One region of the Leifsonia poae genome, then DNA from elsewhere that is predicted to be linked to it. Evidence: predicted binding sites of a transcription regulator. Region 1 holds the regulator's gene; each other region holds the start of a gene.
The links. The regulator HrcA, encoded in region 1, represses chaperone genes, less so after heat shock. The targets are predictions, from matches to a motif close to TTNGCACTCGNNNNNNNCGAGTGCNAA.
Positions count from the first base shown of each region.

Region 2: a site for HrcA is predicted at 2,024-2,050, ahead of groL (chaperonin GroEL). Genes of this name have one in related genera too.
Region 3: a site for HrcA is predicted at 3,063-3,089, ahead of groES (co-chaperone GroES). Genes of this name have one in related genera too.

Region 1 is NZ_JAIHLP010000002.1:335,420-341,395, reverse strand. It holds gene K5L49_RS02340 (histidine triad nucleotide-binding protein) at 1-206, opposite strand, end outside; gene K5L49_RS02335 (16S rRNA (uracil(1498)-N(3))-methyltransferase) at 317-1,045, opposite strand; gene dnaJ (molecular chaperone DnaJ) at 1,053-2,162, opposite strand; gene hrcA (heat-inducible transcriptional repressor HrcA) at 2,191-3,210, opposite strand; gene K5L49_RS02320 (DUF4870 domain-containing protein) at 3,432-4,022, shown strand; gene K5L49_RS02315 (DUF4870 domain-containing protein) at 4,170-4,550, shown strand; gene hemW (radical SAM family heme chaperone HemW) at 4,547-5,776, opposite strand; gene K5L49_RS02305 (DUF1990 family protein) at 5,778-5,976, opposite strand, start outside.
Region 2 is NZ_JAIHLP010000002.1:1,329,691-1,335,666, reverse strand. It holds gene K5L49_RS07030 (nitroreductase family protein) at 1-84, opposite strand, end outside; gene msrB (peptide-methionine (R)-S-oxide reductase MsrB) at 87-488, opposite strand; gene K5L49_RS07020 (DUF3263 domain-containing protein) at 655-951, shown strand; gene K5L49_RS07015 (LytR C-terminal domain-containing protein) at 966-1,514, shown strand; gene K5L49_RS07010 (cold-shock protein) at 1,702-1,905, shown strand; gene groL (chaperonin GroEL) at 2,096-3,715, shown strand; gene K5L49_RS07000 (sensor histidine kinase) at 3,895-5,625, opposite strand; gene K5L49_RS06995 (response regulator transcription factor) at 5,657-5,976, opposite strand, start outside.
Region 3 is NZ_JAIHLP010000002.1:1,547,242-1,553,217, reverse strand. It holds gene tsaD (tRNA (adenosine(37)-N6)-threonylcarbamoyltransferase complex transferase subunit TsaD) at 1-906, shown strand, start outside; gene K5L49_RS07990 (DUF4190 domain-containing protein) at 1,090-1,764, shown strand; gene K5L49_RS07985 (class I SAM-dependent methyltransferase) at 1,852-3,045, opposite strand; gene groES (co-chaperone GroES) at 3,180-3,476, shown strand; gene guaB (IMP dehydrogenase) at 3,648-5,150, shown strand; gene K5L49_RS07970 (ABC-F family ATP-binding cassette domain-containing protein) at 5,291-5,976, shown strand, end outside.

The sequences.
Region 1 (5,976 bases):
ACCACCGTGGCCAGCAGAGCCGGGTCGCCCGCGGCGAGCTCGGCCACGTCGCGGTACTGTCCCGTCTTGGGCACGACGAGCAGGTGCACCGGCGCCTTCGGCGCGATATCGCGGAAGGCGATCACCTCATCGTCTTCGTAGACGATATCGGCGGGGATCTCGCGATCGATGATCCGCGAGAAGAGGGAGCGCTCGTCCGTTTCCATGATTCCATCTTAGAGTTCGAGGCTGGGTGCAGTGCGCGGGAACGCCTTCCCGACGCCCACGGTTCGCGCCTGTCCGCTCTCGGCGCACTCGAGGTCGGTGACTGAGCGCCCTACCAGCGCCCGAGGAGTCCGTTCACGACCGCCAGCGCCGCCGGACCAGCCGTGGAGGTGCGGAGCACGGTGTCTCCGAGGCGAACGAGTTCCGCACCCGCCTCGACCAGCGCGGCGAGTTCTTCTGGGGCGATGCCGCCTTCCGGTCCGACGACGAGGACGAGCGGTCGATCGTCGAAGGTCAGCGACGTCAACCGCACCGGCGCATCCGGGTCCAGCAGCAGGATGCGCGCACCGGCCGCCCGTTTCGCCAGTGACCTCGTGTTCGTGAGCTCCTCGACAGCGGGCACCCAGGCGCGGATCGACTGCTTGGCCGCTTCGCGGGCGATCGTGGCCCAGCGGTCGCGCCCCTTCTGGATCTTCTGCCCCTCCCAACGCGACACAGAGCGCGCCGCAGCCCACGGGACGACCGCGTCGACGCCGAGCTCTGTCGACGCCTGCACCGCCAACTCGTCGCGATCGCCTTTCGCAAGGGCCTGCACGAGCGTGACCGCGGGCGCGGACCGTTCGACCCGCTGCGCCGACTCGACCTCGATCGCGAGTTCGGAGGGTGTGGCCACCAGTACCCGGCCCGAGGCGATCAGCCCGCGACCGTTGCCGATCATCACCGATTGTCCCACCCGGGTGCGTGTGACCGTCGACGCATGCTTCGCCTCTGCACCGGTGAGCGATAGACGATCCCCCACCTCGACGTGCTCGAGGTCTTCGCGGAGGTAGAGCGAGCTCATGCGACGGTCAGACGTTGAGGAAACGGTCGCGCAGCTTGGCGAACAGCCCCTGCTGGAACCGCGCGAGACTGGGCTCGGCGTTTTTGTGCGTGGCGGCGAACTGTTTGATCAGCTCGCGCTCTTTGTGGTCGAGCTTGGTCGGTGTGACGACCTGGATGCCCACCCGCAGATCGCCGCGACCGCTGCCCCGCAGGTGGGTGATGCCACGATCCTTCACCGTCAGGATGTCAGCGCTCTGCACCCCCGCCTTCAGGTCGAGGCTGATGTCGCCGTCGAGCGCCTTGACCGTCGCCGTGGTGCCCAGGATCGCATCCGTCATCGAAACCTCGAGCGTGCAGAGCAGATCGTCGCCGTCGCGGCTGAACACATCGTGGTGCTTCACCTTGATCTCGAGGTAGAGGTCGCCGTTCGGGCCGCCGGCAGGCCCCGCCTCGCCACTGCCCGGCATCTGCAGCCGCAGACCGGTGTCGACGCCGGCGGGGATGTCGACCGGAACCGTGCGCCGGGCTCGGACCCGTCCCTGACCCTGACAGGTGACGCAGGGCGTCGCGATCACGGTGCCGTAGCCGCGGCAGGTTCCGCACGGACTCGAGGTCATGACGTTGCCGAGCAGGGAGCGGACCGACCGCTGGATGCTGCCGGTGCCGTGGCAGATGTCGCAGGTGACGGGCGCGGTGCCCGGCTGGCAGCAGGAGCCGTTGCACGTCTCGCAGACGATCGCCGTGTCGACCTCCAAATCGCGGTGGGTGCCGAACACGACCTCATCGAGTTCGACTTCCACCCGCAGCAGCGCGTCCTGACCTCGCTCGCGCCGAGACTTGGGACCGCGGGTCGCGCCGCCGCCCCCACCGAAGAAGGTCTCGAAGATGTCGCCGAATCCACCGAAGTTGGCGCCGCCCCCACCGAATCCGGGCTGCGGGCCGAGATCGTATTGCTCCCGTTCGCGCGGGTCGCTGAGCACGTCGTAGGCGTGGGTGACCAGCTTGAACCGCTCCGCCGCATCCGGGCTCGGGTTCACGTCGGGGTGCAGCTCCCGTGCCAGACGGCGGTAAGCCTTCTTGATCTCGTCGGGGGTGGCGTTGCGCTCAACGCCGAGGACTTCGTAATGGTCGGCCACGTACGGCTTTTCCTTCTCGTTCGGATTTCTATTCGCCCAGTAGGCGGGAGAGGTAGCGGGCCACCGCACGGACGGCGGCCATGTTGTTGGAGTAGTCCATGCGGAGCGGGCCCAGCACTCCCAGGCGGGCGATGTCGGAGCCCGACGCCGTATACCCGCTCGAGAGCACCGACGTCTCGGCCAGACCGAAAGGGGCGTTCTCGCGGCCGATGCTGACGGCAACGCCGTGCTGATCGGTCGCCATCTCGCCGAAGAGCCGGAGCAGGACGACCTGCTGCTCGATCGCCTCCAGCACCGGGAAGATGCTCCCGGTGAAATCGTGCTCGGTGCGCACGAGATTCGCGGCACCGGCCATCACCAGCTTCTCTTGGCGATTCGCCGCGATCTGGTCGAGCAGCGCACTCGCGACCGGTTCTACCAATGCGCGCGTGCGGTCCGTGAGCGCGGCGGGGAGTTCTCGGAGCCGAGTCGCGGCATCGTTGAGCGAGAGACCCGCGACGGCGCCGTTGATGGCGCCCCGGATCTCCGCGACGTCTTCATCGGTGAGATCGCTGCCGAGCTCGATCACCCGCTGCTCCACTGCGCCGGAGTCGGTGATCAGCACGCTGAGCAGCCTCCGCGGGGCCAGCATCACCAATTCGATGTGCCGGATGCGTGACCGCGACACGGACGGGTACTGCACGAGCGCGACCTGGTTCGTCAGCTGGGAGAGCAGCCTCACTGTGCGGGCGAGCACATCGTCGAGGTCCGCGGACTGCCCGAGGAAGACCTCGATCGCCTGGCGTTGCGCCGGGCTGAGCGGGCGCACTTCCGCCAGGTGGTCGACGAACAGCCGGTACCCCTTGTCGGTGGGCACGCGCCCGGACGAGGTGTGGGGCGCGGCGATGAGCTCTTCTTCTTCGAGGGCGGCCATATCGTTGCGGATCGTGGCGGCCGAGACACCGAAAGCGTGTCGCTCGACGATGCTTTTGGAGCCGACCGGCTCGCGGGATGCGACGTAGTCCTGCACGATGACCCGCAGCACTTCGAGGCTCCGATCAGACACCATCCGACTCGCCTCCCGACTGTGTGCGTGCCCCCGATTGCTTAGCACTCGCTGATCCTGAGTGCTAATCATATCGCGCTGACACACCCGCCGACTGATTGCACCGCCCACAGCGTGCGCAGTACCTTATGGGTGCGATCTCACAACAGCGTGGCACGCACTGATCGGCAGGCCCGTCCAGCCGACGGTTCGATTCGATGGATCTCGAACGAAAGGCACCGATCATGACCGACCAGAACCAGCCCCCGATCGATCCCGCGGCCGGTAGCGGCGTTCCGCCCCAGCCGCCGCAGCCCCCGCAGCAGCCGCTCCCCCCGCAGCCTCCTGCGGGAGCCGTTCCGCCGCAACAGCCTTACGGCGGCGTCCCCCCACAGCAGCCGGGCGTGCCGCCGCAGCAACCCTACGGCGGAGTCCCCCCGCAGCAACCGGGGGTGCCCCCGCAGCAATACGCCGCCGCGCCCGCCGCCCCGCTCGACCAGGCCCAGGATAAGCAGTGGGCGTCGTTCGCCCACCTCGGCGGCATCCTGTGGATCCTGCCGTCGCTCATCATCTTCCTGGTCTTCAAGGATCGCGGGGCCCTCACCCGGCAGGAATCGAAGGAGGCCCTGAACTGGCAGATCACGTGGCTGATCGTCTGGGTCGTCTCGTACATCCTCGGGATCATCCTGCTGTTCACCCCGATCTGGTGGCTCTTCGCCACGCTGATCCCCTGGGCGCTCTACATCGTCAACCTCGTCTTCTCGATCATCGGTTTCGTGCGGGTCAACGGCGGCGGCACGTACCGCTACCCCGTCAATTTCCGTTTCATCAAGTGACGAGACGACGCCGACTCGCGTAACGAGACGAAGCCGAGTGGACATGATCCTCTCGGCTTCTTCTCAGTTTCGGCCCGTTTGCCTTAGGGTTGGGGACGATATCCACCCGTCCACCGCCGCTTCCGGCGCAGCCTAGGAGAAAACACAATGTCCGCAACGCCCCCGCCGCCGCCCCAGCCGCCGTACGGCGGCTCGCCGCAGCAGCTCAGCCCCGCCGACGAGAAACTGTGGGCAACGCTCGTTCACATCGGCGGCATCCTGTTCAACTGGATCCCCGCGCTCATCGGCTACCTCGTGCTCAAAGACAAGGGCCCGTTCGTGCGCGCCCACACCGCCACGGCCCTGAACTTCCAGATCACGATCTTCATCGCCTACATCGTGGGCGGCATCCTGTCGATCGTCGTGGTCGGCGTCTTCATCATCATCGCGGCCGCCGTGCTCAACATCGTGTTCAGCATCATCGCTGCGGTGAGGGCGAACCAGGGTGAGTTCTACACCTACCCCCTCGCCATCAAGTTCCTCAGCTAGTCATCCGACAGCAGTCGGCGCACCACCGTGTCGGCCAGAAGCCGCCCTCGCAGGGTCAGCTCGACTGATCCGCGCAGGGCGGCTTTCGCGTCTACCAGTCCGTCCGCGATGAGCCCGGCCACCGCCGTCCGACCCGCGGGCTCCAATTCAGCGGTCGACAGGCCCTCACGGATGCGTGTCAGCAGCAGTACGCGCTCCACCCGTTGCGTCTCCGCATCGAGGGTCTCCCGCCCGGCGGCGGGCGACTCGTTCGCCACGATGCGCCCCGCGTACGCGGCCGGATGCTTCACGTTCCACCAGCGAACCCCACCGACGTGGCTGTGCGCGCCTGGTCCGACACCCCACCAATCGTGTCCCTGCCAATAAGCCAGATTGTGGCGGGAACGGTGGTGCACATCCTTCGCCCAGTTGCTGACCTCATACCAGTCGTAGCCGGCCGCGCCGAGCCGCGAATCCGCCGTCTCATACATATCGGCCTGCAGGTCTTCATCGGGTTCGGCGACGGCACCGGACTTGATCTGGCGGGCCAGCTTGGTGCCGGTCTCGACGATAAGCGAGTACGCCGACAGATGGTCGGGCTCGCAGGCGATCGCGGCGTCGAGCGATCGACGCCAGTCGTCGACGGACTCCCCCGGCGTTCCGTAGATGAGGTCGAGGCTCACCTGCAGGCCTGCGGCGCGCGCCCACTCCACGACAAGGGGCACCCGTTCCGGGTCGTGGGTGCGCTCGAGCGTTGCGAGCACGTGGGGAACGGCCGATTGCATCCCGAACGACACGCGGGTGAAGCCGGCCGCGGCGAGACTCTCCAGATATGGTGCGTCGACGGAGTCCGGATTAGCCTCCGTGGTGATCTCGGCATCGTCGGTCAGACCCCACGCTTCGCGGACCGCTGCCAGCATCGCGGCGAGATCACCGGAGGGAAGCATCGTCGGCGTCCCCCCGCCGAAGAAGACGGTCGACACGCGCCGGGCCGGAAGAGAGCTCGCGGCGAGAACGCCGGCGGCGAACGCGACCTCGGCGACCGCGTGCCCCGCGTACTCGCTCTGGGAGACGCCGCGCAGTTCGGTGGCGGTGTAGGTGTTGAAGTCGCAATACCCGCACCGCACACGGCAGAACGGCACATGCAGGTAGACACCGAGACGACGCTGGTCGGCCCCGACCAGAGTCGAGGCCGGAAGCAGACCGTCGGCAGGCGCCGGATCCCCGAGCGGAAGCGCGCTCGGCACCTCAGGCCGCCCGCACGGGCAGCAGGGAACGCAGATACCGCGCGGTGAACCGCCGCTGCGCAAGCCGCAGCACAGGCGAGAACAGGCGGTAGAACGCCGTCGACGGGCGCCCGAAGGCACGCAGCACGAACCAGACCGAGCCGTCGTCGCGGAGTTCGACGAGGAAGGCCTCCTCGCCGCTCTCCGGATGACCGTGCAAG
Region 2 (5,976 bases), 990 kb from region 1:
AAGCAATTCGTCGTGGCTGGGCGCAGCCTCGGTGACGCGGGAGTACGAACGGCGCGCGGCGACCGCGTCCGCCAGAGCGCTCACGGTCACTCGCCGGCGGTGAAGTTGAGCGCGATCGAGTTCATGCAGTACCGGTCGCCGGTCGGCGTTCCGAAGCCGTCGTCGAAGACGTGGCCGAGGTGCGAATCGCAGGCGGCGCAGCGCACCTCGGTGCGGATGACGCCGAGGCTGTCGTCTTCGAGCAGCGTGACCGCCTCGGGGCGCACCGACTCGTAGAAGCTCGGCCAGCCGCATCCGGAGTCGAACTTCGTTCCCGACTTGAACAGTTCGGCGCCGCACGCCGCACAGGTGTAGAGGCCGGCGCGGCTCTCGTCGAGCAGCTCACCCGTCCAGGGGCGTTCGGTCGCGGCTTCGCGCAGGACCGCGTATTGCTCGGGGCTGAGCTCCTCGCGCCACTCTTCATTGCTCTTGGTGACGGTCTCGTCCATGGCGGGTCCTTTCGTCAGACTCCAGACTAAACGGATGCGGCCCCCGGACTGTTCCCGGTTTCCGCACGACGTGCCGAGCACTTGGGGGAACACACAGAATCGCGCAAATAGGATGAACCGCGAACAGCGGGCGCGCCCGCACGGCGACGGCAGGAGAGGTGGCGGGATGGCTACGGCGGCAGACGACCAGGCGCGCCCCTCCGCGACCGGTTCGGTGCTGGCCGAGCGCGACGCCGCGATCCTCGCTTTCGAACGGCAGTGGTGGCGGCACGCCGGTGCCAAGGAGCAGGCGATCCGTGAGGAGTTCGGCCTGTCGGCGGCGCGGTACTATCAGCTGCTCGGCGCCTTGATCGATTCCCCTGCCGCCCTGCAGCACGACCCCATGCTCGTCAAGCGGTTGCAGCGTCTGCGCGAAGCGCGGATGGCCGCCCGGAGCACCCGGACCCTCGCGTCCGACGACTGAGGACCACGCACACGATGGCAGAGAAGTACCCCAAGGACCGGTTCGACTCGATTCCCGACGACCTCCGCCGCGTCGGCGCGCACCGCGCTCCCCGCGCGAAGGGTCGCGGATGGATCGGGTTCGGCTGGGCCGCCCTGGCGACCGTCGTCCTGATCGGTCTCGGTGTCTTCACGCTCTCCCTGGTGAACGGGAGCATCTCGTTCAAGGGCGGAATCGGCGGCGCCTCAGTGTCGCCGAGCGTGTCGTCCACCCCGACGCCGACGATCGTTCCGACCGTCAACCCGGCGCTCACCGTGAACGTGCTGAACGGCACAAGCACTGCGAACCTCGCGGGCAAGGTGGGTGACATCCTCACTGCCGCCGGCTGGAAGGTGGGCGCCCGTGCCAACGCCGACGCGACCAACCTCACTCAGACGATCGTCTACTACTCGGATGCGAAGAACCAGGCGGCGGCATTGGGCGTCGCCCAGTCGCTGCCGGGCGCGACCGTGGCGTTGACGCAGGATTACGCGGCGACCGGAGCCGATCTCACGGTCGTGGTCGGCAGCGACTTCACAGGCTGACCGGCGTCAGGAAACCGCGGCGGGTCGGCCGTTTTGTTTCGTACTTGTTTAACTTGCGTTGTTTTCGGGTCGTTCAGCGTCCCATTGCGAAAATCACTAGTGATTACTTGGATTGAAAGCATTAGTATCTGGTTTCAACGCGCTGGTGATGGGCCGGAGCGAGGAAACACAGCAATGGGAGTAATGCATGGCGAACGGAACCGTGAAGTGGTTCAACGCTGAGAAGGGCTACGGCTTCATCACCGTCGATGAAGGGGGACAGGACGTCTTCGTCCACTACTCCGCGATCGACATGAGCGGCTACAAGGTCCTCGAGGAGGGCCAGGCGGTCGTCTTCGAAGTCGGCACCGGGCAGAAAGGCCCGCAAGCCGAGTCGGTGCGACCGGCGTAGCACGCAGCAACCAACCAGAATCGAGCGCCGCCCCTCCCCGAGGGGCGGCGCTCCTTCTGTTGTGAGCGAACCGGCGGCGCTCGTCTTGCACTCGGCAGCCCCGAGTGCCAGAATCGCTTTAGCACTCCATCTGATCGAGTGCTAACGATTCGCATCTTTCGCAGACGTCCGGGAGGGACGAGAAACAACCATGGCAAAGATCATTGCTTTCAATGAGGACGCGCGCCGCGGCCTCGAGCGTGGCCTGAACATCCTGGCCGACACCGTCAAGGTGACGCTTGGCCCGCGCGGCCGCAACGTCGTCCTCGAGAAGAAGTGGGGCGCCCCCACGATCACCAACGACGGCGTGTCCATCGCCAAGGAGATCGAGCTCGACGACCCGTACGAGAAGATCGGCGCCGAACTCGTCAAGGAGGTCGCCAAGAAGACCGACGACGTCGCCGGCGACGGAACCACCACCGCCACCGTTCTGGCCCAGGCCCTCGTCAAGGAGGGTCTCCGCAACGTCGCAGCCGGTGCCGACCCCATCACGCTCAAGCGTGGCATCGAGAAGGCGACGGCCGCCGTCATCGCCGAGCTGATCGAGAACTCCAAAGAGGTCGAGACCAAGGAAGAGATCGCGGCGACCGCCTCGATCTCCGCCGGTGACACCGAGATCGGCGCCATCATCGCCGAAGCCATCGACAAGGTCGGCAAAGAGGGCGTCGTCACCGTCGAGGAGTCGAACACCTTCGGCACCGAGCTCGAGCTCACCGAGGGCATGCGCTTCGACAAGGGCTACCTGTCGCAGTACTTCGTGACCGACCCCGAGCGCCAGGAAGCGGTCTTCGAAGACCCCTACGTGCTCATCGCGAACCAGAAGATCTCGAACATCAAGGATCTGCTGCCGATCGTCGACAAGGTGATCCAGGCCAACAAGCAGCTCCTGATCATCGCCGAGGATGTCGACGGCGAGGCCCTGGCCACGCTGATCGTCAACAAGATCCGCGGCATCTTCAAGTCGGTCGCCGTCAAGGCCCCCGGCTTCGGCGACCGCCGCAAGGCGCAGCTGCAGGACATCGCCATCCTCACCGGTGGCCAGGTCATCTCCGAAGAGGTCGGCCTCAAGCTCGAGAACGTGACTCTCGACCTGCTGGGCACCGCCCGCAAGGTCGTCATCACCAAGGACGAGACCACCATCGTCGAGGGCAGCGGTGACCCCGAGCAGATCGCGGGTCGCGTCGCCCAGATCCGCAACGAGATCGACAACACCGACAGCGACTACGACCGTGAGAAGCTGCAGGAGCGTCTGGCGAAGCTCGCCGGCGGTGTCGCGGTCATCAAGGCCGGCGCCGCCACCGAGGTCGAGCTCAAGGAGCGCAAGCACCGCATCGAAGACGCGGTCCGCAACGCAAAGGCCGCCGTCGAAGAGGGAATCGTCGCCGGTGGCGGCGTGGCCCTCATCCAGGCGGGCAAGACCGCGTTCGAGAAGCTCGAGCTCGTCGGTGACGAGGCGACCGGTGCGAACATCGTCAAGGTCGCCATCGAGGCTCCGCTCAAGCAGATCGCCCTCAATGCCGGTCTCGAGCCGGGCGTCGTCGTCGACAAGGTGCGCAACCTCCCCGTCGGTCACGGCCTCAACGCCGCGACCGGTGAGTACGTCGACATGCTCGCCTCGGGCATCAACGACCCGGTGAAGGTCACCCGCTCCGCGCTGCTGAATGCTGCGTCGATCGCGGGCCTGTTCCTCACCACCGAGGCCGTCGTCGCCGACAAGCCGGAGAAGAACCCGGCCCCGGCCGGCGACCCGACCGGTGGCATGGACTTCTAAGTCCGACCCGTTCGACACGAGGGCGTCTCCCGCAAGGGAGGCGCCCTCTTCCGTTGCCGTCGCCGCCCGTGACGAGGTGTCACGAATCGCCGTGCGACCGGATGGTCACGCGGCGATTCGTGACACCTCGACGAGACGAGACGAGGCGAGACGAGACGAGGCGGCCGAGCGGATGCGCGTCAGCGGGTGAGGGACGGCACGATGGTGGGGCCCGTGTCGTGCGCGCTGGTCGGCGCCAGCGGCAGCGAGACACGGAAGGTCGCCCCGCCGCCCTCGGTTTCGACGACCTCGACGGTGCCGTTGTGGGCGGCGACGATCGAGGAGACGATCGCGAGGCCGAGCCCGCTGCCGCCGGTCTCGCGGGCGCGCGACGTGTCGGCGCGCCAGAACCGCTGGAAGATCTTCTCGCGGATCTGCGGCGGGATGCCCTCGCCGTGGTCGCGCACTTCGAGCACGGCCCGATCGGTCTGATGGTTCACCTGCACCATGATCTCGAGCGGGCTGTCGTTCGCCGTGAAGCGCAGCGCATTGCCCATCAGGTTGGTGACCACCTGGCGGATCTTGTTCTCCTCCGCGAGCACGATCGCCGGCTCGGCGATGGGATGCGGCGGCAGGATCACCTGCTCGGTCGACTCGATCGCTGGCAGGGGGCCGCCGACACGACGGGGCCGCCGGCGAAGCCGGGCCAGGGTCGCCCCGGCGAACGCGATCGGACCGGTGGCATTGGAGACCTTGCCCGGTGTGTCCGGGATCAGCAACGGCACGGTGTCGACGCCGGGCTCCCCGGGGTCGACCCTGGGGCGGAGGGGGCCGAGGATGGGGTCGGGGGTGAGCACCGTCACGACGCGTCCGGGGGAGCCGGCCATCGCATCCATCGCCGCGTCGCGCGCGATCGGCACGAGGTCGACGGGCCGGAGGTCGAGCGGTTTCGTCTCGTCGAGCCGGGCCAGTTCGAGGAGGTCTTCGACGAGGCCGCCCATGCGGATGGCCTCCTTCTCGATGCGGTCCATGGCCTGCGCCACGTCTTCCGGGGTCTGCAGGGCGCCCATCCGGTACAGCTCGGCGTAGCCGCGCACTGAGACGAGCGGTGTGCGCAGTTCGTGGCTGGCGTCGCCGACGAAGCGGCGCATCTGCTCGATGGTCTTCGCTCGGTCGTTGAAGGCGCGGTCGATTCGATTGAGCATCGTGTTGAGGGAGCGGTTGAGCCGGCCGACCTCGGTGTTGGGTGTGGCGCCGCCGAGACGCTGGCTGAAGTCGCCGTCGGCGATGGCCGCAGCGGTCTCCTCGACGCCGCGCAGTGGGGCGAACGTCGTCGTCACGAGCATGCGGGTGAGTCCCGCGCCGACGATCACCACGATCACGCCGAATCCGAGGAAGATCGCGAGGAAGCTCGCCATCACGGTGTCGATCTGCCCAGTGGACGTGGCCACGACCGCAGTGCCCAGTGCTCCCGGCGAGGTGGTGAGGGTGACCGTCTGGGCGAGGGCGCGGTAAAGAGTGTGGCCGTCGACGCTCGGCAGATTGTAGGCCGCCTGGCTGAGTTCTTTGCCCTTGATCAGGCTGAGGGTCTTGGGGATGTCGGGCCGTCTGGCCTCCGGCATGTTTCCCCAGTTCGACCGGATGAGTTTGCCGTCGGAGTCGTAGAGCGCGGTGAAGAAGCTGGAGGCGCTGCCGTCGGAAGCGATCTTGTCGTCGCCCGAGCTCGACGAGAACAGGTTGGCGTTGAGGTTGTTCGGCTGCGAGGCGGCCACCAGCTGCGCGTCGAGCTGGTAGAGCAGCACCGGCTTCAGCATGGTCATCGTGCCGATACCGGTGACCAGCAGCCCGAGCGTCAGCATCAGCACGGTCACCCCGGTGATCTTCGTGCGCAGGGAGATCGCGTTCCAGCGGTCGAGGAGGCGTGCGTGCATCAGGCCGCCAGTTTACGGACGATACCTGGGCTTACGCCTTGGCCGCCTTGAGCATGTACCCGAAGCCGCGCTTGGTCTGGATGAGCGGCTCGCTGGAGTGCGTATCCACCTTGCGGCGCAGGTAGGAGATGTAGGACTCGACGATGCCGGCGTCGCCGTTGAAGTCGTACTCCCACACATGGTCGAGGATCTGCGCCTTCGACAGCACCCGGTTGGGGTTCAGCATCAGGTACCGCAGCAGCTTGAACTCGGTGGGGGAGAGCTCGATGGCGGTGTCGCCGACGAACACCTCGTGGGTGTCTTGGTCCATGGTCAGCTCGCCGGCGCGGATGACCGCGTCTTCGTCGGCCT
Region 3 (5,976 bases), 1.2 Mb from region 1:
CTCGAGGCGCTGACCCCAGCGCTCCGCACCGCCGTCGCGGACGCCGGGATCGAGCTGGCCGACATCGACGCCATCGCCGTGACCTGCGGGCCCGGTCTCTCCGGGGCGCTCATGGTCGGTGTCGGTGCGGCGAAGGCTCTCGCCGTGTCGCTCGGCAAGCCGATCTACGCCGTCAACCACTTGGTCGGCCATGTGGGGGCCGACCTCATGGATGCGGCCGGCGGCCCGGGGCATCCGGTCGAGCTGCCGACGATCGCCCTGCTGGTTTCCGGCGGACATACTTCGCTGCTGTTGGTGCGCGACCTCGTCTCCGATGTCGAGCTGCTTGGCGAGACCATCGACGACGCCGCCGGCGAAGCCTTCGACAAAGTGGCGCGAGTGCTCGGCCTGCCGTACCCGGGAGGGCCACAGATCGACCGGGTGGCGGTCGATGGCGACCCCAAGGCCATCCGGTTCCCCCGTGGCCTCACCAAGCCGAAAGACCTCGAGGCCCATCGCTACGATTTCTCGTTCTCCGGCCTCAAGACCGCGGTCGCGCGCTGGGTGGAGCAGCGGCAGGATGCGGGCGAACCCGTTCCCGTCGCCGACGTCGCCGCGAGCTTCCGCGAAGCGGTGGTGGATGTGCTCCTCACGAAGGCCATGGCGGCCTGCCGCGATCACGGGGTCCCCCGGCTGCTGCTCGGCGGCGGGGTCGTCGCGAATGCGCGGGTTCGGGAGGTCGCGGCGGAACGTGCGGCGGCGGCGGGCGTCGCATTGCGAATCCCGGCCCTGTCGCTGTGCACCGACAACGGTGCGATGATCGCGGCTCTCGGTGCGCAGCTGATCATGGCCGGCCGGCCGCCGAGCACGCTCGGGTTCGCGGCGGACTCGACACTGCCGGTCACCCGGATCCACGTCGAGGGCTGAGCGAGCGGTACGACGCCCTCTCGTACCGTCGTGCCGAATTCTGCGAAGTACCGCATGAAACGCCGCTCGACGGATAGTCTGAAGGGATGGCGCGACCGGGGGGCCATCTTCGTTGACACCTCTGAGACCCGCCTGCCACTATTGCAGCGCTACAGCAGTTTCTCAGAAAAGGAGATTGGCCTCATGACCGATCCGAACGTGCCCGCCGAGCCGGTGGATCCCAACGCTCAGACTGGCGCAGTTCCGCCCGCCCCTGCGGCCGAGCAGAACACGGGTGCCGTTCCGCCGGTCCCGCCTGCCGCGCCCGTCTCCGACGCTCCGCCCGCGCCTCCGGTCGCCCCGCCTGCGCCTCCGGTCGCACCGACTGCGCAGCCTGACTACAGCCAGCAGCCGCAGCAGCCGCAGCAGCCATACGGCCAGCCGCAGCAGCCCTATGGCCAGCCGCAGCAGCCGTACGCCCAGCCGCAGCAGCCCTATGGCCAGCCGCAGCAGCCGTACGGCCAGCCGCAGCAGCCGTACGCCCAGCAGCCCGGCTACGGCGCCCCGGTCTATGGTCAGCCCGCCCCCGGCTATGCGCAGCCCTACGCCCCGCAGGCGAAGTCCCCGATCCTCAGCATCCTGTCGATGGTCGGCGGCATCATCGGCGTCGTACTCGGCTGGGTCTACGGCATCGGCTTCCCGTTCGGTGTCGCCGCGGTCATCCTCGGCTTCATCGGCAAGAAGAAGGAACCGGCCGCCAAGGGCTTCTGGCTCACCGGTATCATCACCGGTTTCGTGAGCATCTTCTTCTCGCTCGCCATCTGGGCCGTGCTGATCATCGCGATCCTCGCGCTGTCGTCCAGCGGATACAACTACTGATCTTCCGACACACGAGGGCCGGGCGACGCGCGAGCGTCGGCCCGGTCTTCGTCGTTGCGGGGCGGTCCGTGCCGCACGGTCGGTGGGTCAGCGGGCGAGGCGCTCGACGAGGAGCGCCGTGTGTTTGCCGCCGACGCGGGTGAGCACGATCGTGGCAGAGGCCGTGCCGCTCAGCGATAGGCGCTTGCGCAACGCGGCCGGGTCGACATCCACCCCCCGCTTCTTGATCTCGAGCGTGCCGATGCCGCGCTCGCGGAGGGCCCGCTTGAGGTCTCGCTCCTGGAACGGGAGCGTCTCGAGCACGCGGAAGCCGACGGCGAACGGGGTGCTGACCGCCGTGTCGCCGGTGAGGTAGGCGATGCCGTCGCTCAGCATCCGGGCGTCGAGCGCGCGGGCGAGATCGCCGATCAGGCGCGCGCGGATGACGGCGCCGTCGGGTTCGTAGAGGTATTCGCCGAGCGGTCCGGTGTCGGCGTCTTCGCTGTCCTGGGAGGCCGTCAACTCGTGGGCGTCGTCCGAGGTGACCAGCAGGGCGGCGCGTCGGATGCCCGGGCGGGCGAGCGCGCCGAACCACAGGCCCATCTCCACCAGCTGCCCGTCAACGGAAACCCATTGCGCTTCTGCGGACGACGGGATGAGGTCGCGATCGAGACCCGGGCCGAGCTTCACCCCCACCGATCGCCCCGTGGCGATTTCGAAGGCGAAGCCGAGAGACGGCGAATAGTCGTCGGGGTCGCTGATGCGCGAGGTCTGGCCGTGGCCGGCCGTGCGGCGGGCCGGGTCGAGGAAAACGCCGTCGATACCGCGCAGGTCGATGTTCTCGGCCCGATCGTGCAGCACGGTGGCGTTCGAGAACGGCGCGAGGTTGTAGCTGGCGATCGCGGCCGTCACCTCGTCCGCCTCCACGGCGGTGACCTCCAGATCGAGAGCTGCCACGGCCATCGCATCGCCGCCGATGCCGCAGCCGAGGTCGGCGATGCGGCCGAACCCGGCCGATGCGAACCGGCCGGCGTGCCGGGCGGCGACGGCGAGGCGGGTCGCCTGCTCCAGTCCCGCCTCGGTGAACAGCATGCGATCGGCGAACGGCCCGAACTTCGACTGCGCCTTCGCCCGGAGTTTCGCCTGTGTGAGAACGGCGGCGACCAGGGCTGGGGAGTGCCCGGCCTTGCGCAGATCGCTCACTGTTCTGAGCACATCGTCGGCCGAACGGTAGGGCGGCAGGGCGTCGAGCAACCGCAGGCCGTCGGCGGACAGCACCTCGAGCAGCTCCGAGCGTTCCATGCCTTCACGCTACCCTCTTGGCACTCACGTTGCGTGACTGCTAATGAACCCTCTAAACTCGACTTAGCACTCTCAGTGCGAGTGTGCTAACTCCAGTCTTCGTCTAGTCAGTGTTAGTAAGAAAGAGGTCAACCGTGTCGGTCTCCATCAAGCCGCTCGAGGATCGCATTGTCATCAAGCAGGTCGAGGCTGAGCAGACCACTGCTTCTGGTCTGGTCATCCCTGACACCGCCAAGGAGAAGCCGCAGGAAGGCGAAGTCGTCGCCGTGGGCCCCGGTCGCATCGACGACAACGGCAACCGCATCCCGCTCGACGTCGCCGTCGGCGACAAGGTGATCTACTCCAAGTACGGCGGAACCGAGGTCAAGTTCGGTGGCGACGACCTGCTCGTCCTCTCCGCCCGCGACGTTCTGGCCGTCGTCGTCCGCTGACGACAGCCCCCGCGAAGGCCCGGATGCTTCGGCATCCGGGCCTTCGTCGTCTCTGCAGCGAATCCCGGCCGGCCGCACGGAATAAAACCCCGCCATTCTGCCGTTACCATTGATTATCCGTGGCGCCGAGGCGGGCGGATTCTCCCATTCTCGCGACGCAAAAGGGGTGAAATGGATCAGACGGATCCGTTCGGCTTCATCGGATTGACCTACGACGACGTGATGCTCCTGCCCGGGCACACCGATGTCATCCCGAGCGAGGCGGATACGTCCTCCCGCCTCACCAAGCGCATCACGGTGGCCTCTCCGCTGCTGTCGAGCGCGATGGACACGGTGACCGAGTCACGCATGGCCGTCGCGATGGCGCGGCACGGCGGCATCGGCATCCTGCACCGCAACCTCTCGATCGAAGACCAGGCGGCCTACGTCGACAAGGTGAAGCGCTCCGAGTCCGGGATGATCACGAACCCCGTCACCACCACACCCGATGCCACCGTCGAAGAGGTGGATGCACTGTGCGGTCAGTTCCGGGTCAGCGGTCTGCCCGTCGTCGAGGGGGACGGAACACTCGTCGGCATCATCACGAACCGCGACATGCGATTCGTCTCGCCGTTCGAACGCACTACGACTTTCGTCCGCGATGTGATGACCCGCCAGCCGCTCATCACCGCGCCGGTCGGCATCGACCCCGACTCGGCCGTCGCGATCTTCGCGCAGCACAAGATCGAGAAGCTTCCACTCATCGACGCGGACGGCAAGCTGCGCGGCCTCATCACGGTGAAAGACTTCGACAAGAGCGAGAAATACCCGAACGCCACCAAGGATGCCGAGGGCCGTCTCCGTGTCGGCGCCGCGATCGGCTTCTTCGGCGACGCCTGGGACCGCGCTATGACGCTCGTCGACGCCGGAGTCGACGTGATCGTCGTCGACACCGCCAACGGTGACAGCGCCGGTGTGCTCGACATCATCCGACGGCTCAAGTCCGAGCCGCGCGCCTCCCATGTGGATGTCATCGGCGGCAACGTGGCCACGCGCTCGGGCGCACAGGCGCTCATCGACGCCGGTGCGGACGCGATCAAGGTCGGCGTCGGCCCGGGCTCCATCTGCACCACCCGCGTGGTCGCCGGTGTGGGAGTCCCGCAGGTCACCGCCGTCTACGAGGCTTCCCTCGCGGCGCGCGAGGCCGGGGTTCCGCTCATCGCCGACGGCGGCCTGCAGTATTCGGGCGATATCGCGAAAGCCCTCGTCGCCGGCGCTGACACCGTCATGCTCGGCTCCCTGCTCGCCGGGTGCGACGAATCGCCAGGCGACCTCGTCTTCGTCAATGGCAAACAGTTCAAGAACTACCGCGGGATGGGCTCGCTCGGCGCATTGCAGACCCGGGGCAAGAAGACCTCGTACTCACGCGACCGCTACTTCCAGGCGGACGTTCCGAGCGATGAGCAGCTGATCGCAGAAGGCATCGAGGGCCAGGTGCCCTACCGTGGTCCGCTCGCGGCCGTGGCCTATCAGCTGATCGGCGGGCTGCGCCAGTCGATGTTCTACGTGGGCGCCCGCACCATCCCCGAGCTCAAGCAGCGCGGCAAGTTCGTGCGCATCACCGCGGCCGGGCTCAAAGAGTCGCACCCGCACGATGTGCAGATGGTCGTCGAAGCGCCCAACTACCGTCGCTGACGCCTCGCGCGATGCCGGTCTCGGCGGGTCCCGCGCAGGCTCCGCAGAGACTGGCATCTCGTGTTTCCGCCGTCTAGGCTGGAAGGCTCGGTCGACACGGGCGCCCGGAGGCCGGGCTCGCATCGGATGAGGGAACTCACGTGGGCTACATCGACGTGTCGGGGATCGGTTATGCGCTGGGCGATGGCCGCCCGCTGCTCGACGACGTGTCGTTCCGCGTGGGTGATGGCACCGTCGCGGCCCTGATCGGTGCAAACGGGGCCGGAAAGTCCACGCTGCTGCGCATCATCCGGGGCGAGGTCGGCCAGGATGCAGGAAGCATCGGCATCGACGGCGGCCTGGGCGTGATGGACCAGTTCATCGGACACGTTCGCGACGGACGTTCAGTGCGCGACCTTCTGGTGTCGGTCGCGCCCCGCGCTGTGCGGAACGCGGCGGACGCGCTGGCGGCCGCTGAAGAGGCGATCATCGCACGCGATGAGACCGACACGCAGCTGGCGTACGCCTCGGCGCTCGCAGAGTACGCGGATGCAGGCGGATACGACCAGGAAGTGGTCTGGGACAGCTGCACTATCGCGGCCATCGGCATCCCGTTCGAGCGTGCTCAACACCGCGATGTGACGACGCTCTCGGGCGGTGAACAGAAGCGGCTGGTGCTGGAGGCCCTGCTGCGCGGCCCGGAGCAGGTGCTCCTGCTCGACGAGCCGGACAACTATCTCGATGTTCCAGGCAAACGGTGGCTGGAGGAGCAGCTCCGGGCCACGCCCAAGACCGTTCTCGTCGTCTCGCACGACAGGGAACTGCTTGCGAATGCAGCAGAGCGCAT